DNA from 3 places in the Anaerostipes sp. PC18 genome. Region 3 is predicted to be linked to each of the others. Evidence: predicted binding sites of a transcription regulator. Region 3 holds the regulator's gene; each other region holds the start of a gene.
What was found. The regulator Rex, encoded in region 3, represses fermentation and respiration genes when NADH is low (regulators of the CRP and FNR family bind a similar motif). The targets are predictions, from matches to a motif close to ATTGTTAANTANTTAACAAT.

Region 1 (10,071 bases), 160 kb from region 3:
CTGTGGCTGTAATACCACACAGAGTGGAATAAAATCCCTCCATGAATCCTTGTACAATACTGTCCATAGCTCGGTCCCATCAATGTCTGCCAGCGATATTTCGCCGGAGTATAAAAGGTTCCGGACGGTGTATTGGAGCCCCCGCAGGACACTAAAAACGCCTTGATCGGTTTATACTTTCCTTTGGTAAGCTTATATACAGTGGCTACATTTGCCTGCTTATTAACCTTAATCCAGTATTTTGTCTGTGCCGCGCTGACGGTCTTTGCCTTAGCCGGACCAATTCCTGTCCCGATAAGCAAAGACAACATCAGAAGGACTGCTGTCAACTTCTTTAACTTGCTGATTTGCTGCTTCATAACTTCCCCTTTCGTCTTTCCTAAATACTCTACCATTATATCCACTCTCTTTTACACTTGTAAATAGCAAAAAGTATGTTATTATAAATTTAAGAAAATCGTAAAATATCAAGGAGGACATTATGATTGCATTTAATCACTTTAACTTCAACGTTCTGGACTTGGACAAAAGCCTTGACTTCTATAAAAAAGCATTGGATCTTGAGCCTGTCCGTGAAAAAAACGCATCCGACGGGAGTTTTAAGCTCGTATTTTTGGGAGACCAGACTACAGGCTTCTCTCTGGAGCTCACATGGTTAAAGGACCGCACGGAACCATATAATCTGGGAGAACTCGAGTATCACCTGGCTCTGGAGACCGACGATATGGAAGCCCTTCACAAGCGTCATGAGGAGATGGGCTGTATCTGTTATGAAAATCCGGATATGGGTATTTACTTCATCAGTGATCCCGACGGCTACTGGATCGAGATCATACCGAGCAAAAAGTAATTTATTTTCAGAATCTAAAATAAAAGAGAATCCTGACAGTGATAAGGAAACTGTCAGGATTCTCTTTTTATCTGCATGATGTTCAGCAGTTTCGCAGGAATACTTCGTATCCCTTTTCCACTTCGTAGAGATCGGATTTGCTTGTGATCTCCCATGGAGCGTGCATATTCAGCACTGCAACACCGCAGTCGATGACGTCCATAGCATAGGAAGCCGGAATATAAGCGATGGTTCCCCCGCCTCCTTCATCTACTTTTCCGAGTTCTGCAGTCTGGAATGCTACCTGATTATCATCAAACATTCTTCGGAGTTTCGCAACGAATTCAGGGTTGGCGTCGTTGGAACCGGATTTCCCCCTGGAGCCGGTGTATTTATTCAAGACCAGTCCCTTTCCGAAGTAAGCCGCATTCTTCTTTTCCATGACCTGAGGATAATTCGGATCAAAAGCCGCACTCACATCAGAAGACAGCATATGAGAATTCTGAAGGATTCTGCGGAGTTTTAACTCACTGTATTCTCCTGTCAGGGCCATGATCTCGGCCAGTGTATTTTCAAAAAATCTGGAATGCATGCCGGTAGCGCCCACGCTTCCGATTTCTTCTTTGTCCACGAGGATACAGCAGGTAGTCCTCTGAGCATCCTCCACATTCAGCATAGCCACAAGGGATGTGTAGGCACAAACCCTGTCATCCTGCCCGTAAGACATGATCATGCTGCGGTCTAATCCGAAATCTCTGGCGGGCCCTGCCGGGACAACCTCGATCTCAGCAGACAGGAAATCTTCTTCCTCAATCCCGTATTCCTCTTTCAATATGCCAAGCATTTCTCTTTTTACGGCATCCTTCTCTTCACCTTTGGCCGGGCGGCTTCCGATCAGTACATTCAGATCTTCACCTTCGATCACGACCTTAGCCTTCTTTTCCAGCTGCTGTGCGGACAGATGGATCAAAAGATCGGTCACCCCTACCACAGGATCGGTTTCTTTCTCACCAATGCTGATCTCGATTGTAGTTCCGTCCTTTTTAATGACAACTCCGTGGAGAGCCAAAGGCAGCGTCACCCACTGATATTTCTTCACACCGCCGTAGTAATGGGTGTCCAGAAGCACCATTTCTGTGTCCTCATACAGTGGATTTTGTTTTAAATCCATCCTTGGGGAATCGATGTGCGCCCCCAAAATGTTCAACCCGTCTTCCATCGGCTTTTCCCCGATCTGGAATAGGACAATGGTTTTGTCCATCCACGTGCGGTAAACTTTATCACCCGGGTTCAGCTTCTTTTCCTCTGCTATAAAATGCTCTAAATCCTGATATCCTGCTCTCTGGGCCAGTTTTACTGATTCTTTCACACATTCCCTCTCTGTTTTTCCGCCGGTGAGGTACTCTTTATAATCAGACGCCAGAGATTCCAGTTTTTCTATCTCTTCTTCTGTATAAGAAAGCCATGTATTCTTTCGTTCCATTCGCAATATCCTTTCTGTCTGCAAAAATACTTTTTATTTGATAGTATTGCCCCATTGTTCCTCTTTAAATCCAATCAAGACAAAGTCATCCCCTATGACTAAAGGACGTTTTACCAGCATGCCGTCTGTCGCCAGAAGATCGATCTGTTCCTCCTCGCTCATTTCCGGGAGTCGGTCTTTCAGTCCCAGATCCCTGTATTTCATCCCGCTTGTATTAAAAAAACGCTTGACCGGAAGTCCGCTCACTGCAATCCATTCTTTTAATTCCTCTGCTTTTGGATTGTTTTCCACTATATGGCGGTCTTCATAGGAAATCTGATGCTCGTCCAGCCATTTTTTCGCTCTTTTACAGGTTGTACATTTCGGATATTCTATAAATAACATTGTCTTGTTCTCCTTTCCTTGGTTTATTCTCCGGTTATCTTATCATATTTCAGTTTAGAAAAAAAGGCAGTTGATCCAGAATCTCAACAACCTTTTCCTCTAATATTTTTTACAGGCAGAACTCATCCAGTGTTTTTCCGAGATACCACCAGTAATCCTTTTTGTCGATAGAATTTTTCGTAAAGACTTTTTCCTCCCGGATCACCTTGCCGTTCAGCACATATTCGATCTTCCCCACCTGTTCTTTCTTCTTTACAGGTGCATCTAAACTCTTCGGGATCTGGCATTTGATATCGACCTTTTCCCCTTTTTTCAGCAGAAGCGTTATACCTCCGCCTTTGGCCCCTATGGAGACTTTGTGCTCCATTCCTCCGTTTACATACAAGTCCGTTAATTTGCTGTAGTCCGGAATGATCTTGTGATAGGAATAATTTTTGGCACCGTAGTCTATCAAAGTTCTGACATCCGACCATTTGTAAGTTTTATGGGGAGGCCATCCGCAGGCCAGCACGACCGCGATCATGGTCATGCCATTTTTCTTCACGGCTCCCACGTAGCAGTACCCGGCTTTAGAAGTAAATCCGGTCTTTCCGGAAACCGCACCGTCCATCATGGACAGCAGGGCGTTGTGGTTATTGCAATTAAAAGAACGCTGCCCGGATGCGTCATGAAAAGAATGGCTCCTGGCTCTGGTGATCTCCAAAAATTCTTTATTTTTGATGCACTGTTTCATGATCAGTGCAAGATCATATGCCGTAGTGGAATGAATCCCGTTTTTGTCGGTGCGGTCCAATCCGTTGGGCGTGACAAAGTGTGTCGACTTTGCCCCATAGGATCTGGCCTCTGCATTAAGCTTTTTTGCAAAGTTTTCAGTTGATCCCGCCGCGTGCTCCGCCAGGATCACCGCACAGTCATTGTAAGACTCAAGCATCAGTCCGTAAAGGAGGTCCTTAACTTTGTATTTTTCCCCGGCCCTTGCTCCCAGATGGACCTGTGGCTGGGCAGCGGCATTTTTAGAAACTGTCGCTTCCTCTTCCAGATTGCAATGTTTAATAATATACAGGCATGTTAAAATCTTTGTAGTGCTGGCATTCGGCATTCTGGCTTTTCCGGATTTATCAAATAAGACTCGTCCGCTGCCCGCATCCATCAAAATTGCAGATTTTGCATAGAGCTTTAACGTATCATCCGCCCGGACCGTGTGAAATCCGAGCTGCAGACACAAAAACAGAGACCATATTACACAGAAAATCTTCTTCATTCCATTTACTCTCCTTCAAGCCAGCTAAGATATTTCTCTCCGTTATCGGAAGGAGGCCTGTTAAGAGCCGACTGGGATAATGGAGAAAAACTCATACAATTAATACTATATGAAACGTCAGAACAAAATATACCCACAGGGCACACCGTATTTTATACCCTTCGGGTGGACGTGCTCCGCACGATAAGGTATACCCACAGGGCACACCGTAACTCATACCCTTCGGGTGGACGTGCTCCGCACGATAAGGTATAACATAGTCTCATGGTTTCCCGCAGACGACGCGATTCTTCCCTGCAGTCTTGCCCTTGTACATCTGTCTGTCGGCCAGGGCAATTATCTCCTCGGAAGGACTGACTCCGAAGATCATAGTAATATGCAGATTTTTATCATCACAGCAAAAAACATGTCCGGCCACCGTATCACACAGCTCCTAAAGCTTTATGAGCACATCCTCCAGCGGTGTGTCCCGGAAAAGAAAAATAAACTCTGCTCCTCCCCACCGGCAGACATCCACGTCTCCTCCCAGAAAAGAACAGATAAGTTCTGCTGGTTCACTCAGAATCTTATCTCCGCAGAAATTTCCCCACGTGTCGTTTACAATCTTAAAATCATCGATATCGCGCAGTGCCAGCACTGCAAAGGCCGCCAGACAGTTTTCCACCTTTTTTAGGAAAGCATGCCGGCTCAGCAGTCCGGTGAGCTGGTCATAGTTTGCAAGCGTCGACAGGCTGCGGTTCTCATCCTGCAGTTCCTGCTGGCTGACAGCGGCAGAAAGCTGCGAAGAAACAGCTGCATATAAAATAATCGTAATAACCTCAGCGCAAGGAAAACGCAGTTCTAAAGTCCCGCCAAAAGATAAGGAACGTATTTATGTTTGAAGGGACAAAAATAAATCAGGGAGGTCATATTCATTGCCTCCCGCCCTTCTTCCAATATTTCTCCTCAAACTGATCCGCCGGGATCGGATTTGAAATATAAAATCCCTGTATACTGTCTGCACCCAGGGAACACACTGCTTCCAGTTCTCCCGGATGCTCGACTCCTTCCACACATACAGCAATCCCTACACTGTGGCATAGCTTTATGACCGCCCCGATAAAAGAATGATTAAATACATGATCCGGATATGAAGCAGCCAGCGTTTACATGTAGAGAATGCCTGCTCCAATATTCATTTTCCTGCCTCTATAATCAGCCCGCTGTTTTCAAGGAGCGGTATAAACTGAGCAGGACCTGCGGCTTCAGTGTCAGGACAGGACCATCGGAGCAAGCCCGGGTACGATTCTTCCCGCAGTTCAAAATCCTGCAGCATATTATCGGAAATCAGAGCCATATCGGTTGTCATATCGATGATATAGATATAATCTTCTGTACTGCTCACAATCGCATCATAAAACGCCTGTCCGTCTATATGGAACGCACCGTTCTCTCCCGCAATTTTTTTTCATAAAATCTTCCTCCATCTTTAAAATGCCGCAGAAATTAAAACCCGGTTTTAAACTTTCTTCCACTCATAAATTACAATGTGCCGGAGGAAAGAGCAAGCTAATCCAGTTTCAAAATAAGTACCGGAAGCGGAGGATGATTCTGTTTATTATAAAAGTCCTGTTTTATAACAATATATCTCCTGTCATCCAGCTGCTTTAAGTATTGAAGGACTTCTTCTTTCTCCGCAAACCCGGTATCTCCTCCACTATAAATACAAACACTGATAACTCCTCCCGATTTCAAAAGCTCAAGTCCCACTTTAATAGCCTGTATCGTACTTTTCGGCCTTGTAGCAATACTGTGATCCCCACCCGGAAGATAACCCAGATTAAACAAAATCGCCTGTACCGTACCTTTTTCTGCATACCGGTCCATATTTTCATGGCTGTCCAAAATAAACTTTGGATGGTATCCTTTTAATTTCAGCCGCTTCCTGGCATTGAACAGTGCTTCCTCCTGTATTTCAAATCCAATCACTCTGTCTGTGAGCCCGCACAAGTACTCAGTGTCACCTCCGTTTCCAACCGTTGCATCAATACATAAGTCTCCTTGTTTAATAAAGCGTCTCAGCTCTCCATGCACCCACTGTGTTATGCTGATCCTCATTTTCATTCCCTCCTGATCCGTGGACAAAAAGGTCGTAGACCTTTTCTATGAAATAACAAAAAGAGAGAGCCCGGACTATTTAAATCCTGCTCTCTCGGTTTAGTTTAGTAATAGCAGATAACCGGTGTTCCGGCATCGATCATATTGTAAAGGGTTGCAGCTGCATAAGGCGGCATATTGACACATCCGTGTGATCCCCCGGAAATATACTCACTTCCTCCGAAAGAAGACCTCCAGCTTGCATCGTGAAGTCCCACGTTGCCGTTGAACGGCATCCAGTAAGATACCGGTGAGTTATAACCCTGACCGCTCAATGTCGCATTGCGCTGTTTGTACAGTACAAATGCCACACATTCCGGTGTTTTTCTTCCCGCTTCCATCTTGCCTGTGACTACGGATGAAGAAAAGACAACCTTTTTCTTTTTAATGTAGAAAACTTCCTGCTGTCCCATATCGACCTCGATATAAGTATCGCCGATGTCTCCCTGATATCCGTCGTATACCTTTGCCTTTTGGCGCCAGTATGGCTCTCTTGTCTCTTGTGTGCCCTCTTTCAGCATTTTTTTGACTGCGGCTTCTTCCTTTTCACGGCTCATTCTCCAGCCGTAAGGACCTCCGAAAATCTTTTTGGTTCTTCCGTCGTGAGTCTTGACAGTGCGCATAGTCCCCATCGTGTTATATTTGTATGCAAACTTCATAACCCAGTTTTCCATCTTCTTCATGTCGATAGTAAAATCTGTGTCATTCTTGATCTTAAACCACTTGTGGTATACATCCTTATCAAGAACTACCGTCTGTTTCCCGAACTTATAAGTAATACTTCCCTTCAGAGAATCGTTCATCCTGTCTTTCAGAGAAATGATCTCTTTGCTCTTGCTAGTATACTTCGGGACATCATAGGCGCCTTCCTTGTCCAGATCCACGACAGCGACACCGCCTTCTACGGCACTCTTTATGAGTTTTTCCGTCTGTTCCTTCTTTAAGACCGTACCGATTTCTTCTTTTTGGATCTGATAAGCTCCGTCTTTGTAAACCGGTTTGGCATTTCGGATCTTGATGATATTTTTCTTTTTGAAGCAGTCAAGGTTTTTTAAGGCCTTTTGAAATGCTGCTTTGTCATAAGCAAACATATCGATATCGTTGTACTTCTCTCCCCCGAAAACACCTTTGATCCACAGAAAAGAACTCTGTCCGTCTTTGAGCTTCCTGATCTGGTCTTCACCGTCAAAGGAAACCTTGAGCACACTGCTCTTTAAAACTTCCTCTCTGCCTTTTCGCTCTTTTACGGTCAGCGAATAGCCGTCCGCCTTTTTTTTGAAAATGTCTGTAACTTCGTCAACTGTCTTGTTGGAAACATCGACACCATTGATCTTTGTCCCATATGTAAACTTCTTGCTGAAATACACTGCGATACAGCAGTAGATCACAAAAATAATCCCGACTGTGATCAGTGTGTAATGCTTCCAAGTAAATTTTTTATGTTCCATAAATGTCCTCCTAAACTCAGTATCTAATTATAGTACAAAACTTGTAAAAAGGCCACCCATAATTTAAATTATTTTACTTGTGTTTCTTTTATGCGGATGGTACAATGAAACGGTATGTTAATAAATTAACAGATAAAAGACAGGAGGATTACTTATGTCATTTAAGGAAGAATACCAAAAGAAACTTAAAACAGCCGATGAGGCCGTAAAAGTTGTGAAATCCGGCGATTGGCTGGAGTACGGCTGGTGCGTCACCACACCGGTTGCCCTTGACAAGGCTTTGGCAAAAAGAATGCCGGAATTGGAAAATATTAATATCCGGGGCGGAATCGTCATGTGGCCGCTGGAGATTACAAAGATCGACTCCCCTGCCGATCACTTTACATGGAATTCCTGGCACATGGGCGGACTGGAGAGAAAATGGATCAACGAAGGATTCGCATATTATGCACCAATCCGTTATTCTGAGCTTCCAGGATACTACCGCAATTATATCGATCACATAGATGTTGCGATGATGCAGGTTGCCCCGATGGATGAACACGGATTCTTCAACTTCGGGCCAAGCGCATCCCACCTGGCTGCAATGCTTGAAAAAGCCGACTGTGTCATCGTGGAGGTTAACGAAAATATGCCTCGCTGCTTAGGCGGATTTGAAGAGGGCGTACATATTTCCAAAGTTGATATGATCGTCGAAGGCGGAAATCCTGCGATTGCAGAACTGGGCGGAGGCGGAGCAGCCACTGATGTGGACAAAGCCGTTGCAAAACTCATTGTAGACCAGATCCCGAACGGCGCATGTCTCCAGCTTGGTATCGGCGGAATGCCGAATGCCGTAGGTTCCATGATCGCGGAATCCGACCTGAAAGACCTGGGTGTTCACACTGAAATGTATGTGGATGCGTTCGTAGACATTGCAAAAGCAGGAAAGATCACCGGTGCCAGAAAAAATATCGACCGCTACCGTCAAACCTATGCGTTTGCAGCAGGAACCAAAAAATTATATGACTACTTAGATAACAATCCGGAATGTATGAGTGCTCCTGTAAACTATACAAATGACATTGCAAGGGTTTCTTCCATTGACAATTTCATCTCTATCAATAACGCCGTGGATGTGGATCTGTACGGACAGATCAGTGCAGAATCTTCAGGAATCAAACAGATCAGCGGTGCCGGCGGACAGTTGGACTTCGTCATGGGAGCTTACTTATCAAACGGTGGAAAGAGCTTTGTATGTCTTTCTTCCACTTTCACAGACAAGGCCGGCCAGATGCATTCCCGTATTCTTCCTACCCTGCATAACGGGTCTATTGTAACAGATACCCGTGCCAATGCCCACTACATCGTCACTGAATACGGAATGGCAAACATGAAGGGACTCTCTGCATGGCAGCGCGCGGAAGCCCTGATCAATATCGCTCATCCAGACTTCAGAGACCAGCTGATCAAAGACGCAGAAAAAGCTCACATTTGGAGAAGATCCAACAAATAGATTTTGATACAGTTTCTCACTTTATCAAAATTCGATGAATATTTTATCCTCCTTTGTTAAACTACTTAATACAAAGGAGGATTTTTTATGATTAATAATAGAAAAACGGCCATCATTGGCTGCGGATTTGTCGGTGCGTCCACCGCATTCAGCCTGATGCACCAGGGACTGTTTTCCGAACTGGTCTTAATCGATGTAAACGAAGAAAAAGCCAAGGGTGAGGCGATGGATTTAAGCCATGGGCGCCCGTATGTAGATACATCCAAGATATATGCAGGCACCTATGATGATGTCGCGGACTGCGGGCTGATCATCATAACCGCCGGTGCAAATCAAAAGCCCGATGAAACCCGTCTCGACCTGGTACACAAAAATGTAGCCATTTTTAAATCTATCATTCCGGAGATCACCAAACGAAACTCCGAGGGGATCTTATTGGTTGTTGCCAATCCGGTTGATATTCTTACTTATGTGACTTTAAAGCTTTCAGGATTTCCAAAAAACCGGGTCTTTGGCTCCGGAACCGTCTTGGATTCGGCACGTTTCCAATACCTGCTCAGCGAACACTTGGAAGTAGACAGCGGCAGCATTCAGGCATTTATCATCGGGGAGCATGGAGACAGTGAACTGGCTGTCTGGAGTGACACCAATGTCTCAGGGATCGGCATCAACGAATTTTGTGAAATGCGCGGGCATTTTGACCACGAGAAATCTATGAAGAGGATTTTTGACGATGTGAGAAACAGCGCCTATGAGATCATCGAGAAGAAAGGTGCTACCTATTACGGCGTCGCCATCGCAGTCAGCCATATTGCAGAGAGCATTATTCGAAATAAAAATTCGATCCTCCCGGTCTCCAGCCTGCTTAGCGGAGAATATGGCCTGTCTGACCTTTGTCTGAGCGTACCGACCATTGTCAACAAAAACGGTGCGGAACAGGTCATAGAAATTGATTTAAACAGTAAAGAATCCAATCTGCTGAATAAATCTGCAGGACAGTTAAAAGAGATCCTTTCATCCCTGGATTTATAGCAG
Region 2 (10,071 bases), 180 kb from region 3:
TTTTCATCCATCGATTCCAAAAGGCTTAAAACCGGTGAAAGACTTCCGTCAAACTGGCATTTTTTTGTGTCATCGCTTTCCAGTATTTTAAAAATGTGTCCTCTGATAAACTCCATCAAGTCCGGACCCATATCCAGCAGGTCATTGGACAGGCCAAGGTATCCGTTATGGCTGTCCAGTATATGGATGATTCCTTTTCTGATGATAATATCGTCTCTCTGTATCTGCATGTTTATCCTACTTTCTAATAAATTTTCTTTAACTATTATACTAGAAAAAATCCGTCCGGACAACTCCGGACGGATCTCCATAACCCCTTCACCTTACATTTCTGCAAGAACATTTTTGACATATTCATAAGCTCTCGGGCAGTGGCTCTTTAAAGAAGCTCTGTTCATAGAATACTCTTTAAATACCTCTGTAAAAAACTCTTTGTTGTTTGATACTGCATATGCACGGTTGTCGCCGGCAAAATTGTTCTTTTCTGCCGTCTGCCCCTTTCAGCAAAGAAGAATTCGGATTCGTCTGGATGGTCATACCCACTCTGTTGAATTCGCTGATTACTTTGTCATCGACGATGCCCTTTAACTGACTGATATTTGCATTTCCTGCCTGCGCAAAATTTGTTGTTTTGATAACCTTTTTAATGATTGTTGTTGTTTTGACAGTTTTTTTCTTTGCTTTTTTTGTTGTGACCTTTTTACGTTTTACTATTTTCTTTAATTTATATATCTTTGTTTTAACTTTCTTGGATGTACTTGTTTTGACCGTTACTTTATTGCTGGCTGCTGCCACAGGTTCTGCTGCCGGAGCTGTGAACCCGATAACAAGCAAAACTGCCAATGCACTTACCAGAACTTTTTTGATTGCTTTCTTCATGATCATGTGCCTCCTCATTTCACAGACACAAGCCAGTGACCATCTTGATCTCTGGTACGAAAAAAGCAACCTGCTTATTTCTTACACATGAGCTTCTCTCATGCGGCAACCGGCTGTCATAAATATAGTCACTTTTCAGCCATCTTCTCCTGAGACATTTTTGCCTGCTTGCGCAGGTCTTTTAATTTTGCAGAAAACATTTTATGTTCCTCCTCTGTTTTGATGGTTAAAGTATAGCAATCAAAGTTTTTTCCAGCAAGCAACTATAGTTTACATCTGAGTATTTTATGCAACTTTCCGTAGCAAAAGAGGTCCTGCACGGATGCAGAACCTCTTTTATAAGTTTTATTGATGTTTATAATTATTTTACTACAGTCTTTAACTGTTCTGTCAGCATTGGAACGATCTTATTTAAATCTCCAACGATTCCATAGTCTGCTACATCGAAAATCGGTGCTGTGTCATCTTTGTTGATTGCAACGATAATGTCAGCCTCTTCCATACCTGCCACGTGCTGGATTGCTCCTGAGATACCAATTGCAAAGTATACATTTGGGCGTACAGTCTTACCAGTCTGTCCAACCTGGATATCTCTAGGCTTCCATCCTGCGTCTACTACCGCACGGGAACAGCTCACTTCTCCACCTAAAACTTCTGCTAAATCTTCTAAGATCTTGAAGTTTTCAGGGCTTCCGACTCCACGTCCGCCGGATACAAGGATGTTTGCATCCATGATATCCACAACGTCAGTCACAGATTTTACAACTTCCATGATCTCAACATATTTATTGTCCGGAGTAAATCCAGGATTGAATTCAATCACTTCCGCTTTTGCTCCTTCGATCTTGTCAATCGCCTGCATAACACCAGGACGTACTGTAGCCATCTGAGGACGGTTATCCGGGCATGCAATGGTAGCGATCGTATTTCCGCCGAACGCAGGACGTGTCATCAGTAACTGGTTATGTTTCTGCTCTTTTCCCGGAATTGCTACTAATGGGAAATCACCGATTTCAAGGACTGTACAGTCAGCAGTAAGACCAGTTGCAACTCTCGCAGACACACGAGGTCCTAAGTCTCTACCGATTGCTGTCGCACCAACTAACATGATTTCTGGTTTGTATTCATTGATCACAGATGCAAGTGCATGTGTATAAGGCTCTGTTCTGTATTCTTTCAGTTCAGGATCATCAACTACGATCACCTTGTCCGCACCGTAAGCTGCAAGTTCATCTGCAAGGTCTTTCACTTCAGATCCAATTAAAACAGCTGTAACATCTGTATCTAAATCTTTTGCAAGGTCTTTGGCTTTTCCAAGTAATTCAAAAGCGATGCCGCTTAATTCATTGTCCACCTGCTGTGCAAAGACATAAACTCCTTTATATTCTTCTAAACCCATTTTATTCACCACTTTTCCTTTTTAAATTAGATTACATGTTTTTCTTTCAATTTGTCCATGATATATGCTACGGATTCTTCCGGATCAAGGGTTACCTTTTCCCCTGCACCTTTACGAACCTTATCAGATGCTTTCGCAATCTTTGTAGGTGATCCGGCAAGTCCGATGTTTGCATCATCGACATCTTTTAAGTCTTTTCTTCCCCAAACAGTCACTTCTGCATCGTATGCATCAAAGATTCCGCCCGGTGTCATGTAACGCGGCTCGTTTAATTCAGAAAGTGCTGTGATCAGGCAAGGCATTTTTGCCTTTACAACATGATATCTGTCTTCATACTGACGTTCAACAACAACATTGTCTCCGTCGATTTTGATATCCTGAGCGTAAGAAATAACTGGAATATCCAGATGTTCTGAAATCTGAGGACCTACCTGTGCGGTATCTCCATCGATTGCCTGACGTCCTGTGATGATCAGGTCGTAGTCAAGATTTCTGATCGCACCTGCAAGCGTTGTAGAGGTAGCCCATGTATCTGCTCCTCCGAGAACTCTGTCTGTGACAAGGACTCCCTTGTCTGCTCCCATAGCCATAGCCTCACGTAAAACTTCATCTGCTTTCGGAAGTCCCATCGTAAGAACAGTAACTTCTGCATCATATTCATCTTTTAATTTTAATGCCGCTTCCAATCCAGCTTTATCATCTGGATTCATGATGGTCAGCATTGCACCTCTATCCAAAGTACCATCCGGGTTAAATTTAACTCCGCCCTTAGTATCTGGTACCTGTTTTACACATACAACGATTTTCACAGTAAAGTACCTCCCTTATTTTAACAGATTTCCAGAAATGACCATACGCTGAACTTCAGATGTTCCTTCGTAGATCTCTGTGATCTTAGCATCGCGCATCATACGTTCTACATCGTATTCTCTGATATATCCGTAACCACCGTGTAACTGAACAGCCTTTGTTGTCACTTCCATTGCCACTTCTGCTGCATATAACTTCGCCATAGCTGCTTCCACACTATATACTTTCTGTGTAGCTTTTGCCATTGCCGCTTTATAAACTAACAGTTTTGCAGCTTCCACCTTAGTCGCCATATCAGCTAACTGGAACTGTGTGTTCTGGAACTGTCCGATCGTACGTCCGAACTGTTTTCTTTCTTTTACATATTCGATGGTTGCTTCTAATGCACCTTCTGCCAGTCCAAGAGCCTGGGAAGCGATACCGATACGTCCGCCGTCAAGAGTATGCATTGCGATTCCGAATCCTTTGCCCTGTTTTCCTAATAAGTTTTCTTTTGGAATGCGGCAGTCTTCGAAGATCAGTTCATAAGTGGAAGATCCGCGGATACCCATTTTCTTTTCCTTTGTTCCAAAGGAGAATCCTGGAGTTCCCTTATCTACGATGAATGCAGAGATCTCTTTTAATTTTCTTCCGCGTTTTTCAATGATTCCTGTAACAGCGATCACGATGTAAACGTCTGCTTCTTTACCATTTGTGATGAAGCATTTAGAACCGTTTAATACCCACTCGTTACCGTCTAAGACAGCCTTAGTCTGCTGTCCCTGAGCGTCGGTACCAGCTCCCGGTTCAGTCAGGCCGAATGCACCTAATTTCTTACCAGATGCAAGATCAGGAAGGTATTTTTTCTTCTGTTCTTCTGTACCGTAAGTCTGGATTGGATCACAGCACAGAGATGTATGTGCAGATACGATAACGCCTGTGGTACCGCAGACTTTTGATAATTCTTCTACACACATAACGTATGTCAGAGGATCACAGCCCTGTCCGCCGTACTCTTTCGGAATCGGGATACCAAGAAAACCATTCTCAGCCATCTTCTGAACAGTTTCTTTTGGGAACTGTTCTGTTTCATCCACGTCCTGTGCAAGAGGCTTTACTTCATTTTCGGCGAACTCTTTGAACAGAGTTCTTGCCATTTCGTGTTTCTTACTTAATGCGAAATCCATTTCTTATTCCTCCATTTAATTATTTACTATAATCGTAGAATCCTTTGCCGGTCTTCTGGCCTAACATACCGCCGCGTACCATCTTTCTCAGCAATGGATGCGGACGATACTTGGTATCTCCAAACTCATTGTAAAGCACTTCCATGATAGCAAGGCAAACGTCTAATCCGATCAGGTCACCCAATGCTAACGGTCCCATCGGGTGGTTAGCTCCTAATTTCATGGCTGTATCAATACCTTCTACAGATGCTACTCCGTCTGCATAGATTCCGATTGCTTCGTTGATCATAGGGATGAGGATTCTGTTAACAACAAATCCAGCTGCTTCTTCTACCTGAACCGGTGTCTTTCCAATATCTTTAGAGATCTCGATAATTCTGTCAACCGTTTCCTGAGGAGTATTGATTCCTGCGATAACTTCAACAAGCTTCATAACCGGAGCCGGATTGAAGAAATGCATACCGATCATCGGACGGTCAAGTCCTGCTCCGATTTCAGTAATAGAAAGGGAAGATGTATTGGTAGCGAAGATTGCTTCCGGTTTGCAGATATCCTGTAATTCTTTGAAAGTCTGCTTTTTGATCTCCATGTTTTCAATCGCTGCTTCCACAACAAGGTCACAGTCAGTGCAGATGTCTTTCACACCAGTTGTGATTTTAGCTAAAATGGCGTCAGCTTTTTCCTGATCCATCTTACCTTTTGCTACTCTTTTTTCGAATCCTTTTGCGATTCTTGCTTTTCCGTTTGCTGCGAATTCTTCATTGATATCGCAAAGGTAAACTTCATAGCCTTCTGTCTGCGCAAATGCCTGAGCAATTCCGCTGCCCATTGTTCCAGCACCGATAACTCCAACTTTCATTATGATTCCTCCTGTATTTAAACTCTAATTGTTGCCTGACACTGATTATTTATTTTTGAATCCGTCGACTTTCGTCTTGTTTAAGAATGCTTCCATGCCTGCTCTCTGGTCTTCACTCTCGAAGCAGCTTCCGAATGCTTTTTCTTCCACGACAATGGCCTGATCCATGTCCACATCCAGTCCTTCATTGATGGCTTTCTTTGAAGCGCGGACTGCAATAGGAGCATTCTTAGCGATCTTCGCAGCCATCTTCTTTGCTGCATCCAAGAGATCTGCCTGCGGATATACAGCATTTACAAGTCCGATCCTGTATGCCTCATCTGCTTTGATATTGAAAGCAGTATAAATCATTTCTTTTGCTTTTCCAGCGCCTACAAGACGGGCAAGCCTCTGAGTTCCTCCAAATCCAGGAGTAATTCCAAGACCTACTTCCGGCTGGCCGAATACTGCGTTTTCAGCACAAAGGCGGATATCACAGCTCATGGAGATTTCACATCCTCCTCCCAGTGCAAATCCGTTCACTGCGGCGATGGTCGGAATAGGGAATGTCTCTAACTTGCGGAACACGTCATTTCCCTTCTTACCGAAGGCTTCTCCTTCTGCTTTTGTCAATGTACTCATCTCAGCGATGTCAGCTCCGGCCACAAAGGATTTATCTCCTGCTCCGGTAAGGATCAAGGCTCTTGTATTTTCCAGATCAACAGCATCCAGTGCTTCCTCAATCTCGCCGAGCACCTGGCTGTTTAATGCATTTAATGCTTTTGGACGGTTGATGGTGAGGATACCTACAAAACCTTCTGTTTCATATGTGATGAATTCCATGGATTCAATCTCCTTTCAAATTAAATTAGTCCATTTCAACGATGGTAGAGCATCCCATACCGCCGCCGATGCAAAGTGTTGCAAGACCTTTCTTAGCTCCCCTGTCTTTCATTGCATGAAGCAGAGTAACCAAGATACGGCATCCTGAAGCTCCAACCGGATGTCCGATGGCAATCGCTCCGCCGTTTACATTTAATTTGCTTAAGTCGAATCCTAAGTCTTTTCCTACTGCTACAGACTGAGCTGCAAATGCTTCATTTGCTTCGATCAGGTCGAAGTCATCAATGCTCATTCCTGTTCTTTCCATAACTTTTCTTGTAGAAGCAACTGGTCCGATACCCATGATCTTAGGATCTACACCGCCGAGTGCTCCGGCAATCCATGTAGCCATCGGGGTAACGCCTAATTCTTTTGCTTTTTCTTCACTCATAACTACAACTGCTGCTGCACCGTCATTGATTCCTGAAGAGTTAGCAGCTGTCACCATTCCGCCCTGTTTGAACGCTGGTCTTAATCCTGAGATTCCTTCTGCTGTTGTTCCCGGACGAGGACCTTCATCTTTGTTTACGATAATGGTTTCTTTTTTCTTTTTTACTTCTACCGGTACGATCTCTTCGTCGAATTTTCCGGCTTCCTGAGCTGCAACTGCCTTCTGCTGGCTCGCTGCTGCAAACTCATCTAATTCTTCACGGGTAAGTCCCCACTGGTCACAGATGTTCTCTGCTGTCATACCCATGTGGTAGTCATTAAATGCACACCATAATGCATCATTAACCATAGCATCTTTTAATACGCCGTTGTTCATACGGTATCCGAAACGTGCCTGATCTAATACATATGGAGCCATTGACATGTTCTCACATCCGCCTGCTACGACAACGTCAGCGTCACCGCTTCTGATCATGTCTGCAGCCATGTTTACCGCCTTCAGTCCGGAACCGCACACAACGTTGATCGTTGTTGCCGGAACTTCGATCGGAAGACCTGCCTTGATGGATGCCTGACGAGCAACATTCTGTCCTAAACCAGCCTGGATAACACATCCCATGTATACTTCATCTACCTGCTCTGGCTTAACATTCGCTCTGTTCAGCGCTTCTTTGATAACGATTGATCCTAAGTCAGCAGCCGGAGTCGTGCTCAATGCTCCGCCCATCTTACCTACTGCTGTTCGACAAGCACTTGCAATAACTACTTTTCTTGACATATCAATTCCTCCATAATAATTCTGTGTTATATAGTGTTTGGCAGTTTCCCGCCGATATGTTAATAGTATCACAATCACTTTTTCATTTCAATTACTAATTTTTTTCAGGCTTTAATCCAGGCTTCATATCATCTTAAAAACTGCGTATTTAAGCCATTTGTTTTAGTCTTTTGTATACAGTATAGATTGTACTTTTTTAAATACATCCATATGTTCGTTTTTTTATTTAGAAAAATTTCATATATTTTTAGACATTGTATCCCTTAAAATCAACATAAAATCGTCATAAAATTAACAATATACACTGTCTTCATGATGAAGGCTTATCATAAGCATCTGTGCCTGTCTCTTTTTCCTTCATTTTTTATCTTAAAAGAGGCAGGCTACCAGTTAATTTGTTCACCATCTTTTTGGGTCCGCACAGGGCAATCCCGAGATAATCGAGCTGTTCCTCTGCCGTCTGTAACATTTTTTCAATAAACTCACTGTAAATCATACAGCCCTGAGCCAGATCAGAGAAGTCTGCCGCGATAAGTTCTTTAAACTCGGGCAGATTTACTTTATACCTCAATTCTTTTAAAATTTCACGGCTGCCTTTCAGGACAGGCACAGGAAAAGTTATGATTCCCGAATGCCTGAGGAATAAAAGATTTGACCGGGGTACCTTTTAAACACCCCGGTCAAATCTTTTATCGTTATCCCTCTATTGAAATGTATTCCTCTGCCGGAACTTCTTTTCTTTCCTCGGCCTTTGGAAATCTCAGCACCAGTTCGCCGTTGTCAAACTTCGCCTTGATATCCTCCTGTTTCAGTTCTTTTCCGACATAGAAGCTTCTGCTGCACTGTCCGGAGTAACGCTCTTTCCGGATATAGTTGCCCTCTTTGTCTTTCTCATCTTTTGCTTCGTTCTTTGCCGCACTGATGGTCAGATAACCGTCTTTCAGCTGGGCGGAAATATCCTCCTTGCTGAAACCAGGAAGTTCCATACTTAATTCATATCCGTCTTCTGTATCTTTGATATCTGTCTTCATGCCGCGTTCAAAATCTCCAAAGCCAAAACGGTCAGCAGGAAATGCATTTTTAAACGCCCGGTCCATCCATCCGTCAAAAACATTTTCTCCAAAAATACTTGGCATCAACATAAGTCATTCCTCCTATTCTATCTCCTGTACGGGAATACCCGCACTGTTATATGTTGTTTATTTGTTCTATGTGTAATATAACAATTATCTTTCAATATGTCAACTCCTCCAATAAAAGTTCACAGTTTTTTCACAAAACAATCATTCAGAAAAAGGCTCGGGAGCCTGTTTGCTCCTGAGCCTTTAAATCACATATAGTATTTGTCGAAGAAGTTTCCCACCAACGGAAGGAAACATCCAGAGGCAGTTTTTTATCACTATTGTAGGAATACATTTCAAAGCGTGACAGAAATAGTAATAAAAAACTCAATTATCTGTCCTGCATACTGATGGAGTCGATCGCGACACTTCCGCCCCGCACCACCTCAATACTGGAAAACCTTTTCTTAAAAACTTTTAATATAGAGTTGTTCTTCGCTTCTGTCCGTACAGATTCGATCAAAATACTGTCTTTCCCCATATCCTTCACACGAAATTTGAATACCTGCGCCATCTGAAACACTTCATTTCTGTCCTTCTGGGTACAGCCTTTCACCTTGATAAACATGATCTCTTTCATGCGGATAGACATGTTTGTGTAATCCATGACTTTGATAACTTCCACGCTGCGGTTCAGCTGTTTTTTAATCTGCTCAAAGGTGGCGTCATCGCTTTCTACGCTTATCGTCATTCTGGACACCGTCTCATCTTCTGTCGTTCCCACCGTGAGGCTCTGCAGATTGTAGGATTTTCCTGAGAACAGACCCGCAATCCTCGCCAGCACTCCCACACGGTTTTCAACATATAAGGATAACCATCTTTTTTCCATAGAAAAACCTCCTCGTATAATATCTTTTAGATACATTAAATGTACCTTGATAACTGAATAAAAATTGTTCAATAGGCTTAGTAAAGCCCATGGTATAATTGTTCCCTAGTGTCAATCAGGTAATAGTTCTGTTACCTCCTGTTGAACCAAAAATGGTTGCTTCAAAGATAGTCTGTTCCCCTGACATGGAAGTTAGCTTCAAACCAGCTGGCTGTTTGTCTGAGTACATGGACTGCCATTTAGCAGTGTGGTTCGCATCAGCCCATCTCAGACCGGATTCTTATATGCGAGGGTGTTGATGCTCCGTGATCATGGGTTTTACCAAGCCGATTGAACACTCAAATACAACATAGAAAGAAGGTGATATCATGAACCCACTTTACGTCGGTATTGATGTCAGCAGCAAATCCAATGTCATTTATCTAATGCTCCCTGATGGTGCGAAACATAGCTGTTTCTCTGTTGCAAACTCTCAGGATGGCTCATCCCAGATGGTAAAACGGATTCTTTCCGCAGTCACTTCCCGTTCCCTCGATACAGTCGTCATAGGTCTTGAAGCTACATCTGTCTATGGAGACAATCTCGTATATTTCCTGAGGGAAGATGCCTCTCTGGCTCCGTTTAACAGGAAGATCCATGTCCTCAATCCCAAGCAGGTAAAGAACTTCAAGGAAGCCTATAACGACCTGCCAAAGAATGATTATATGGACTCCTTTGTCATTGCTGACTGCCTGCGCTTTGGTAGAATCAACAAAGAGGTCTATCTGGGAGATTACCGCTATAAAGCCCTTCAGAACCTTACAAGGGCTCGTTTCTTCGCCGTACAGAACCTCGTAAAAGAAAAACAGCGATTCATCAATGTCCTGTTCAAGAAGTATTCTACTATGACGCAGGAGAAGGTATTTTCCGATACCTTCAGCACTACTGCCTTAGCTGTCTACGAAGAGTTTGAATCCGCAGAAGCATTGGCGGCGATGGA
Region 3 (10,071 bases):
GGATGATCTCCTGCCGACGGAAGATGAAGACGCTGCCATGTACGAAAGGACGGAAGCGATCCTTCATACCTTAGGCTATGAAAGGTATGAACTGTCCAACTATGCCAGACCGGGATATGAATGCAGGCATAACTGCGGGTACTGGACAGGAAAACCATACCTGGGATTTGGTCTGGCGGCATCTTCTTATATTGGGAAAAAACGCTTTGCAAATCCGGCAGATATGGAAGAGTATTTGTCATTATCAGATTTCGGCGGCATATTTGAAAAAGAGAACGAGCTGTCCAAAAAAGAAGAGATGGAAGAGTATATGTTTTTGGGACTTCGGATGACAAAGGGGATCTCAAAAATGGAATTTTCCAAGCGGTTCGGGACAGGTATCCTGGATGTTTACCGGAAACCTATCCAAGAACTCTCTGGAAAAGGTCTGTTAAAACAGGATGCCGAAAGAATTTGGATCCCGCAACAGGCCCTGTTTTTAAGCAATCAGGTAATGATGGAGTTTCTTTTATAGATCCAGAAGTTTCTGAACGTTGATCTGTCCCCATCCCTGATGATTTCTCGGAGTGGAAAGTTTGTCACAATTGTACCGCAGTTTCATTTTTACATCTTTGTTCGTATAATACGGATACCGCTCCAAAAGCAGGGCGATGGCTCCGGAAACTGCCGGTGTTGCCATAGAAGTGCCGCTCTTGATGCTGTGTCCTCCGTTCAGGCCGCAGGAATAAATATTTGTTCCGGGAGCTACTACGTCCGGCTTCATGACACAGGAAGAGGTAGGCCCCCTGCTGGAATAATTCTTTGCAAAGCGCTGAGATCCCATGGGACGGCTGGCATCGTCACTGGAACCTACGGTAATGATCTTACGGCTGTTGCCCGGTGCGGTGATGGTATTATCCCTGGGGCCATTATTTCCGCTGGCGATGCAGACGACCAGCCCGTCATCCCACAGCTGATTGACCTGCTTCACAATCGCATTGGCAGCTTCATCGCTTCCGGAGGCAGGAGTGCCGATGGATATGTTTACAATCCGGATTCCATACTGCTTGTGAAAATGGTGGATCCAGGACAGTCCGTTTAGGAAAGTGCGCTGATTTCCGTTGCCCAGAGCATCCAGGACTTTGAGGGAAATGATATGTGCTGCAGGTGCAATGCCGCAGCTTGCAGATGCGGCAATACCCGTGATATGGGTTCCGTGTCCATTGTCGTCATAAGGATATGATCTGTGGTGTACATAATCTATGAATCCGGCGATCCGCTGATCGGCCGGATAAAATTCTTTATGGGGATAGATACCGGTATCCAGGAAGGCAATCCCTATATTCTTCCCCAGGAAGCCATGTTTATGGGCGATATCCGCATGGATTATCTGTGATATAAGCTTCATAAAATACTGTCTCCTAATAAGTGTTATAGTATAAGATACGCCCAAAATACAGAAAAGACATGACATTTTGCGCAGGCTATTCCCACTGAAAGAATTTGAGGGCGGCAGAGGTACAGATTACTGCGATGCAGACGATGGTGACAACCGGAACAATAACACTGCCAAATTCTTCTCCCAGAGAAGCGGCTTTCAGCAGCTTGATTCCCTGGGTCAGCGGCATGATGTCTGCAGCTTTCTGCAGCACTTTGGGCATGATTTCATAGGGCAGCGTTGCGCCTGAAAAAATCAGCATCGGAAAGTACAGCAGACTCGCAGCGACACTCGCTATCTTAGTATTCGGAGCAATACCGCCTACCAACATGCCGATACTGAACATAGACACAATGACCAGGAGATAACATCCCAGAAAACTCACAAAAGATCCGCGGAACTGATATCCAAAGAAAACGACTGCTTCGGTATAAAGAAGGACCAGAGAAACAGCCGCATATAAAGTATAAATTGTCACCTGTACCGCTAAGATCATGGAAGGGCTGACCGGCGTAACCTTGTAGCGCTTTAATATACCCTTGCTCCGATAATCAGAGACGACCAGCGGCAGTCCCATCACACCTCCCGCACAGATGGATATGGTGGTGACGGCTCCGAACGACTGTTCCAGGAAAGAGTATCCGGCACCGCCGAATGCGGGCCTGTCTCCATAAATAATTCCTATAACTGCCAGTACCACAAGAGGCACACAGATCGCAAATATAAACATATCCATTCCTCTCAGAGATAATTTTAATTCTGTTTTCAGCATTGTCTTAAAAGTTTTCATGGATTCATTCCTCCTCGTCTGTATACCAAAGATAAGCGTCTTCAAAATGATCAAAAGGACTCGATTCAACTGCCTCCGCCACCGTACCGTAAAATATGATTTTTCCTTTTTTTAAAATACAGATACAGTCACACAGGTTCTCGATCTCATCCATAAAATGGGACGTCAGGAAAATCGTCAGTCCATTTTCCTTGAGTGAGGAGAGTATATTCCACACTTGTCGTCTGGCCCTAGCGTCCAGCCCGGTCGTCAGCTCGTCCAAGAAGACAACTTCAGGATTGGGTATGAGTGCAAGTATAACAAAAAGTCTCTGCCTTTCGCCGCCGGATAAATCTTTGATCTGGCTTTTTGCTTTGCCGGCAATTCCAAACTTTTGCAGTAATTTTTCTGGATCTGCGGATTCCTGATAGAGGGCAGCGGTAACTTCACAAAGTTCCGAAACGGTGATATTATCCTGATAAGTTGCCTCCTGAAATTGGACTCCTACCTTTTGAAACAGCTGCTTTCTGGATGTCTGCGGATTCATTCCCAGAATGGATATTTCTCCGCTGTCTGCCGTCTTTGTACCTAAAATGCATTCAATCGTTGTGCTCTTGCCTGCACCATTGGCCCCGATCAGGCCGAAAACCGTTCCGCGCTTTACGGATAAACTGATATTGTCTGCCGCAGGCGTTTTGTTATAGGTTTTACATAATTTTTCTGATTTTATCACTTCATTCATGAAGGATACCTCCTTTTTTTGTATAAAAAAAGAATACCACCAACGGAAACATTGGTGGTAAAGTGGAGGGTTTAAGAAAATTGTTTTTTCATTCTTTTCAGTTTGCATATCATTTCCAGGGCATTATTCTCGGCAGTCCGTAGAGAAGTAACCAGTTTGTCGCACACAGCAATAATTTCGTCATCCTTATTGGGAGTATCCAAAACTTCTTTGATATCAATCCCGGGATTTTTTGACAGGTGGCCGAGCAGACGCAGAATAGACTCCAAAGAATAATTTGCACACCGCAGGGAGCGAATGATTTTGAGCCTCTGTATATCCTGACTCGTATATATGCGATAGCCATTTTGCCTGCGTTTTACAGTCAAAAGGCCGTTCATTTCCCAATTTCTCAGAGCATCCATAGAAATGCCGAGATACCGGGATACTTCCCTGCGTTTCATGGGATGAGTATGTTCCTGTGATTCTCCGGCTAAAATCTCTGTTACAATTTCAACTGCCTCTTCGGCATTGGCGTGTTCCTTTCTGATCTGTGCCAGGTATTCTTCTGCCAGTACCAGAGCCTTGGAAAAATCACAGGATGCCGCTGTTTTTACGATCTGGACAGCCTTTTTCCTCAGCCCGTTTTGCAGTACCTCCATTTGAAAAGCCAGACGGGCCAGTCGGAACTGTTCGATATGGAGATCGGTAAAAATGCGGTATCCATTGTTCTGCCGCTCCGGTTTTGGGATCAGTCCCGCTTTTTCGTACAGCCGGACGGTATTGGGATGAATTCCTATGAGTTTTGCAACCTCAGATGTTTTATAAGTTTTCATGAAAAAACCTCCATTCATAGCTTTAGAATAACACAGATCAGAAGTATGGTGATATAGTGGAGGGTTTTGGATTTCACATTATAATTTTCTTATGGAATAAAAAATGACATTGGTTTTATTGTTTCCAATGTCATTTTTATCTGATCTGATTGGGGATGTCTGCGCCGGCAGACATGTCCGTTTAATTAAATCCAATGAACTTCCGGGCTGCTTTGTAAGCTGCGATGACAACTTTCCGGCCTCCATAGCCCGGGAGATTGACTGCATTTCCAACAAGAGAGCCCCGGATCTGGCGGTACAGTTTTGTATTTTTTGATTTCAGGTACTTCCAGAGTTCTTTTTTCATCTGAAGATGCTCCGGTATGCCGGATTTGATGGCAATGACAGATGACACAGTCATGATGATACTCAGATAGTGTTTCATGTAGCGGTATAACGGCTTGTTCACCAGTTCAAAGCTGCTCATATAATCGATCATGGCTTTGGTGACAAAAAACTGCTGGTCGATCCGTTTGATCATATTGGCTTCGTTGACAGACTGGTCGTCCCTTCCGATGAAGTAGCGGTAAAAATTTACATCCAGATAGTAAATGGTCTTCACATATGGAAGCGGTTTGAAAACGTAAAGGTTGTCTACATAAAAAGTATGTTCCGGCAGGCACAGGCGGCACTCATGGAGAAGAGAAGTACGGTAAATGACGGAGTGCATGAGAATGTACTGGCTCAGAGGAAAACGCTTTACATCGTCCCATGTAAAAATCTGTTCAACCGGGATCGTATGGCGGTAATGAATCACGGTTTTTCTCTTTACACCCTGTTTCTCATAGACATAGTTGGACATAAACATGTCTATGATGGTTCCCTGACGGTAAAATGTCTCTAATTGATTGAAGATTTCTTCATAAGCATGTTCGCTGACCCAGTCATCACTGTCCACGACCTTAAAATAAATCCCTTTGGCATGAGCGATACCAGTGTTTACCGCACCGCCGTGGCCTTTGTTCTTTTGATGGATCGCCCGGCAGATACCGGGATATTTGTTTTCATATTCATCGGCGATCATGCCGGTATTGTCCGTGGAACCATCGTCGATGATGAGGATCTCAACTTTGTCACCTCCGGTCAACAATGTATCTATGCAGTGTCTCATATATTCCTGGGAATTATAGCATGGCACAGCAAACGATATTAATTTCATCTTGTTACCTCCTAAAAATGGTACTTAGTCTATTATAACAAATATTTGTAAAAATACCATGGCATTTTCACTCGGTTTCTTCTGACAAGGTCTCCCATTCTTCATAAAGGGTTTCCAGATGTTCCTCATTCCGGGCTTTGGCAGTGGAGAGTTCCAGCAGTTTCTTTGTATTGACTGCGTTCTCCGGCAGGCACATTTCTTCGTCAAGTTTTGTGTTTTCCGCCTCCAGTTCCTCGATTTCCTGTTCTATTTTTTTCAGGCGGTTTTCTCTTTTCCGCCGTTTTGCGTCTTTCTCCTTTTGCTTCTGCCAGATCAGCTTCGTATCGGATACAGACTCAGTTTCAGCATCCTGTACCTCTTTCGTGCCTTCCTTTTCCTTTTCTAAAAGATAGTGCTGGTAGTCACCCGGATAAGAGTGAAGACCGTCTTTCGGAGAGAGTTCAAGAATTCTTGTAGCCGTTTTGTTTATGAAATACCGGTCATGGGATACGTAAAGAACCGTGCCTGTGTATTGGGTCAGGGCGGATTCCAGGATTTCCTTGGAGTGAATGTCCAAGTGGTTGGTAGGCTCGTCAAGAATCAGGAAATTGGCATGGGATAACATAAGTTTCGCAAGAGATACCCGCCCCTTTTCCCCACCGCTTAAGGAAGAAACAAGTTTAAATACATCTTCTCCCTTAAAAAGGAAAGCGGCCAGTGTATTTCTGATTTTTGTGTTGGTCAGTTCCGGAAAGGAATCAGATATCTCCTCGAAGATTGTCTTATCCGGATGCAGGTTGTCCTGTGCCTGGTCGTAATATCCGATGGATACTTGGGAACCGAGCCTGATCAGTCCTTTGTTTTTAGGCATTTGTTTGCAGATGATTTTCAACATCGTAGTCTTTCCGGTTCCATTGGCGCCGATCAATGCCACGCGCTCGCCGCGGAATATTTCAAAATTTATATCGGAAAACAGCGTATGCGGCCCGAAACTTTTTTCCAGATGTTCCACCGTTAAGACATCGTTTCCGCTGACAACCGACGGTTCGATAGCAAAGCGCATTTTCCCGTCGATCTCCACAGGCTTTTCGATGACATCAATTTTGTTCAGCATCTTTTCACGGCTCTCGGCCCGGCGGATGGATTTTTCCCGGTTAAACTGCTTTAGTTTTTCGATGACCGCCTTCTGGTGCCGGATCTCCTGCTGCTGGTTTTCGTACTCCTTTAAGCGGATCGCCTTTACCTGATCCCTTTTCTTAATAAAAGAAGTGTAGTTGCCGTCAAAGAGCATCGCATGCCCCGCCTCGATCTCCATCACCTTGTTGACGATCTTGTCCAGGAAATACCGGTCATGGGAGACCAGGATGACAGCGCCCTCATAGTGGCTTAAATAGTTTTCCAGCCATTGGATTGACTCAACATCCAGATGATTGGTAGGCTCATCCAGGAGAAGAATCTCGGGCTTCATCAGCAGAAGTTTTCCGAGAGCTACCCTTGTCTTTTGTCCTCCGGACAGTGTCTCAATCATTTTTTGAAAGTCTTCCTCTTTAAACCCGAGTCCTTTTAAGATTCCTGCGATCTCACTTTCATAGGCAAAACCGTTTTTCTGTTCAAATAAATGAGTGGTCCTGGTGTATTCCTCCATCTTTTCTTCGAGCTCTGCGCCGCTTAAATGCTTCATCATATGCTCCAGAGAGCGGAGTTTTTTGTCCAGTTCGATCACATCTTGTTTTATGGTCAAAAGCTCTTCATAAATGGTGCGGGAAGAAGTATGGTCCTGATGCTGTGCGAGATAGCCGATATCGGCGTCCTTCTTTTTGTGGATCTCCCCTTCGTCGGGTGTCATCTGATCCATGATGATCTTGAGCAGGGTGGACTTTCCGGCGCCGTTTAAGCCGATGACGGCGAGCCGGTCCTTCTCATTGATATGAAAGGAAATTCCTTTCAGGACTTCCTGGTCGACAAATGTTTTATGTATATTCTGACAAGATAAAACCATAGTGCACTCCTTCAAAATTTCTAAGCTGTAAAAATTCTTTTTAAGCATAACATAATTTCTGAAAAAACGCACCGAAAAGTTTGACAGTTATTAGACAATCTTATATAATTTATTTAATTTGAGTAGTTAATAAAATAAGTGGGAGGGTAATAATGTCATCAATGGATAAGAATATATCACCGGCAGTTATAAAGAGATTACCTAGATATTACCGTTATTTGGGGGCTTTGAAAGCAAAAAATATTACGAGGATCTCATCCAAAGAGCTGAGCGAGAGAATGAAAGTAACTGCATCCCAGATCCGACAGGACCTGAATAACTTTGGAGGTTTCGGGCAGCAGGGATACGGTTACAATGTAGAAAACCTTTACGTGGAGATCGGCAAGATCCTGGGGCTTGACAAGAGCAATCAGATGATCATTGTCGGTGCCGGAAATCTGGGGCAGGCATTGGCCAATTATCAGGATTTCAACAATAACAGCATTGGTTTTCAGGTGATCGCACTGTTCGATGTAAATCCGAAGCTGATCGGCATCACGGTGCACGGAGTAGAAGTGCACGATATTGACGATATGGAAGAGTTTATAAAGAATCATGAGATCAAGATCGCAGCCCTCACGCTTCCGCAGGACCAGGCGCCGAAGATTGCCAAAGATCTTGTGTCCTGGGGCATCAAAGGATTTTGGAACTTTGCTCCTGTGGATCTCACGCTGCCAGACAGTGTGACCGTGGAGAATGTCCATCTGGCAGAAAGTCTCATGACGCTGACTTACAATATTCACAGCAGGGAAGACGGCGAGGGCGCGGAGTAAAGACGGGAGGAACGCCATGATTGTCGGTATAGGAACTGACCTGATAGAAATCGGGCGGGTACAGAAGATGGTGGAGAGAAAGAACCGCCTAAGCCGGATTTTTTCAGAAGAGGAACTGGCATACGCAGGTTTAAACAGTACGACTCTTGCTGGTAATTTTGCAGTTAAAGAAGCCGTTTCCAAAGTATTTGGAACCGGCTTCTTCGGATTGGAGCCCTATGAGATCGGAGTGTTCCGGGATTCAAAAGGAGCGCCTTATGTGAAACTGACAGGCAGAGCCGAAAAGCTGGCATCGGATATGCAGATTACGAAATTTCATGTGTCGGTTACGAACACAGGGGGGCTGGCACAGGCTTTTGTCATAGGAGAGTGTCTATGAAATATGTTTTGAAAAATCAGGAAATGCAGGATGTTGATAAAGAGACCATACAGCAGATCGGAATGCCGGGTCTTGTGCTGATGGAGCGGGCCAGCGAAAAAATTGCCCGAAGGCTCATGGAAACGGTCAGAAAAAGTGACAGGATACTTTCTGTGGCAGGATGCGGAAATAACGGGGGAGATGCGCTGGCTGCGGCCAGAATCCTTCTGGAGGAAGGATATTCTGTGGATTTCACAGTCGTGGGGGAGCTGTCCAAGGCATCCGGAGATTTAAAGACGCAGTATGATATCCTTACCCGTCTTGGGTATGAGCAAAAAAAAGAAATAGATTATAACGGCTATGACTGGATTTTGGAAGGAATGTTCGGCGTAGGCCTTTCCAGGGAGATAGCGGGGATATATCGGACCGTTGTGGAGAGGATCAATGAAAGCAGAGCCAGAGTCATGTCGGTCGATATTCCCTCCGGCATCAGCGGGGATACGGGGAAAGTCCTTGGATGCGCCGTCAGGGCAGACGCTACGGTGACGTTCGGCGGGCCCAAGGCAGGACATCTGCTCTATCCGGGAAGAGAATATGCGGGACGGCTGTATGTAGAAAAGATAGGTTTCTTTGATTCCGTTTTAAAGAAGCATGCAGGGGGATTCACATACGACAGGGAAGATCTAAAGAGGCTTCCGGGCCGTTTTGCGGATTCTCACAAGGGCACCTACGGAAAAGTCCTGATCATAGCAGGAAATGAGACGATGTCAGGGGCTGCTTTTTTTTCGGCAAAGAGTGCTCTGCGCATGGGCAGCGGACTGGTAAAGGTGATTTCCTGTGAAGCCAACCGTCCGATTCTGCAGTCTATGCTTCCGGAAGTACTGTTCGGAACATATGAGAATGTAAAAAAAGCCCTTGAATGGTGTGACTGTATCTTATTCGGACCTGGAATGGGAGTCTCAGAGCGGACCAAAGAATTATTGGAAGAGGTTTTACAGTGTGGAAAGAAACCTCTTTTGCTGGATGCCGACGGCCTGAATACGGTCAGCCGTTATGGAATGGAGATCGATTATCCGGCAGGGTGTGTTCTCACACCGCATCTCCTGGAAGCTGCAAGGCTTCTTGAAATATCCGCAGAGCAGGTGAAAGAAAGTTTGACGGATGCGGGGCAGAGGCTTTCGGACAGATTCCGCGGCACTGCTGTGCTGAAGGATGCGGCGACGCTCGTAGTGTCAGCCGACCGGCCCGTTTATTATAACAGCAGCGGCAACAACGGAATGGCCACAGGGGGGAGCGGAGACGTGTTAAGCGGCATGATCGCAAGTCTCCTCGGGAGAGGCATGGGATGTTTGGAAGCTGCGGTTCTGGGCGTCTATGTCCACGGGCTTGCAGGAGACCATGCTGCAGAAATTTTGGGATACGACAGCATGCTGGCATCAGACATCATCGACGCGGTCAGCAGTGTTTTAGGAGGAATCAGCAATGAATCAATATTATAGAGTATATGCAGCCATCGACCTGGATGCGATCTGCCAAAATATCAGCGAGATAAAGAAAATTGTGGGGCCGGATACAAAGATCATGCCGGTGATCAAGGCCGACGGCTACGGACACGGGGCAGTCCCGGTGGCGAAGGCATTGAATAAGATCGGCGTCGACGGTTTTGCGGTGGCGATCATTGAGGAAGGGATCGCACTGAGAAAACAGGGGATCACAAAACCGATCTTAATTCTTGGATATACTTCGGAATATCAGTATGCTTCTTTGATCCAGCACGAAATTGAACAGACGGTATTTTCTTATGAGATGGCGGAGGCGATCTCTAAATTTGCGGTTACGATGAAGAAGGAAGCCAAGATACATATCAAAGTGGATACCGGAATGAACAGGATCGGTTTTAAGCCCACGGAAGAATCTGTCGGGCAGGTACAGCGTATCCGGAAGCTTCCGAATATTAAGATCCAGGGGATTTTTACTCATTT

Region 1: the regulator Rex is predicted to act here: its motif matches at 7,655-7,674, upstream of P8F77_RS11655 (butyryl-CoA:acetate CoA-transferase).
Region 2: the regulator Rex is predicted to act here: its motif matches at 7,422-7,441, upstream of P8F77_RS11785 (acetyl-CoA C-acetyltransferase).

What each region holds. Positions count from the first base shown of each region.
Region 1 covers NZ_CP121164.1:2,128,581-2,138,651, forward strand. The annotation lists gene P8F77_RS11600 (L,D-transpeptidase) at 1-395, opposite strand, end outside; gene P8F77_RS11605 (VOC family protein) at 482-850, shown strand; gene P8F77_RS11610 (aminopeptidase) at 933-2,312, opposite strand; gene P8F77_RS11615 (arsenate reductase family protein) at 2,346-2,696, opposite strand; gene P8F77_RS11620 (D-alanyl-D-alanine carboxypeptidase family protein) at 2,806-3,957, opposite strand; gene P8F77_RS11625 (hypothetical protein) at 4,220-4,375, opposite strand; gene P8F77_RS11630 (GGDEF domain-containing protein) at 4,391-4,828, opposite strand; gene P8F77_RS11635 (hypothetical protein) at 4,869-5,009, opposite strand; gene P8F77_RS11640 (hypothetical protein) at 5,132-5,341, opposite strand; gene P8F77_RS11645 (class I SAM-dependent methyltransferase) at 5,506-6,054, opposite strand; gene P8F77_RS11650 (L,D-transpeptidase family protein) at 6,159-7,541, opposite strand; gene P8F77_RS11655 (butyryl-CoA:acetate CoA-transferase) at 7,696-9,036, shown strand; gene P8F77_RS11660 (L-lactate dehydrogenase) at 9,124-10,068, shown strand.
Region 2 covers NZ_CP121164.1:2,151,291-2,161,361, forward strand. The annotation lists gene P8F77_RS11750 (nucleoid-associated protein) at 1-230, opposite strand, end outside; gene P8F77_RS11755 (hypothetical protein) at 409-879, opposite strand; gene P8F77_RS11760 (electron transfer flavoprotein subunit alpha/FixB family protein) at 1,241-2,278, opposite strand; gene P8F77_RS11765 (electron transfer flavoprotein subunit beta/FixA family protein) at 2,305-3,087, opposite strand; gene P8F77_RS11770 (acyl-CoA dehydrogenase) at 3,103-4,254, opposite strand; gene P8F77_RS11775 (3-hydroxybutyryl-CoA dehydrogenase) at 4,274-5,113, opposite strand; gene P8F77_RS11780 (enoyl-CoA hydratase-related protein) at 5,159-5,935, opposite strand; gene P8F77_RS11785 (acetyl-CoA C-acetyltransferase) at 5,961-7,142, opposite strand; gene P8F77_RS11790 (DUF2000 family protein) at 7,507-7,752, opposite strand; gene P8F77_RS11795 (Hsp20/alpha crystallin family protein) at 7,838-8,284, opposite strand; gene ilvN (acetolactate synthase small subunit) at 8,595-9,092, opposite strand; gene P8F77_RS11805 (IS110 family transposase) at 9,461-10,071, shown strand, end outside.
Region 3 covers NZ_CP121164.1:1,973,111-1,983,181, reverse strand. The annotation lists gene hemW (radical SAM family heme chaperone HemW) at 1-514, shown strand, start outside; gene P8F77_RS10835 (S8 family peptidase) at 509-1,387, opposite strand; gene P8F77_RS10830 (ABC transporter permease) at 1,464-2,207, opposite strand; gene P8F77_RS10825 (ABC transporter ATP-binding protein) at 2,212-2,928, opposite strand; gene P8F77_RS10820 (MerR family transcriptional regulator) at 3,000-3,743, opposite strand; gene P8F77_RS10815 (glycosyltransferase family 2 protein) at 3,925-4,941, opposite strand; gene abc-f (ribosomal protection-like ABC-F family protein) at 5,009-6,919, opposite strand; gene P8F77_RS10805 (redox-sensing transcriptional repressor Rex) at 7,072-7,731, shown strand; gene acpS (holo-ACP synthase) at 7,748-8,110, shown strand; gene P8F77_RS10795 (NAD(P)H-hydrate dehydratase) at 8,107-9,588, shown strand; gene alr (alanine racemase) at 9,572-10,071, shown strand, end outside.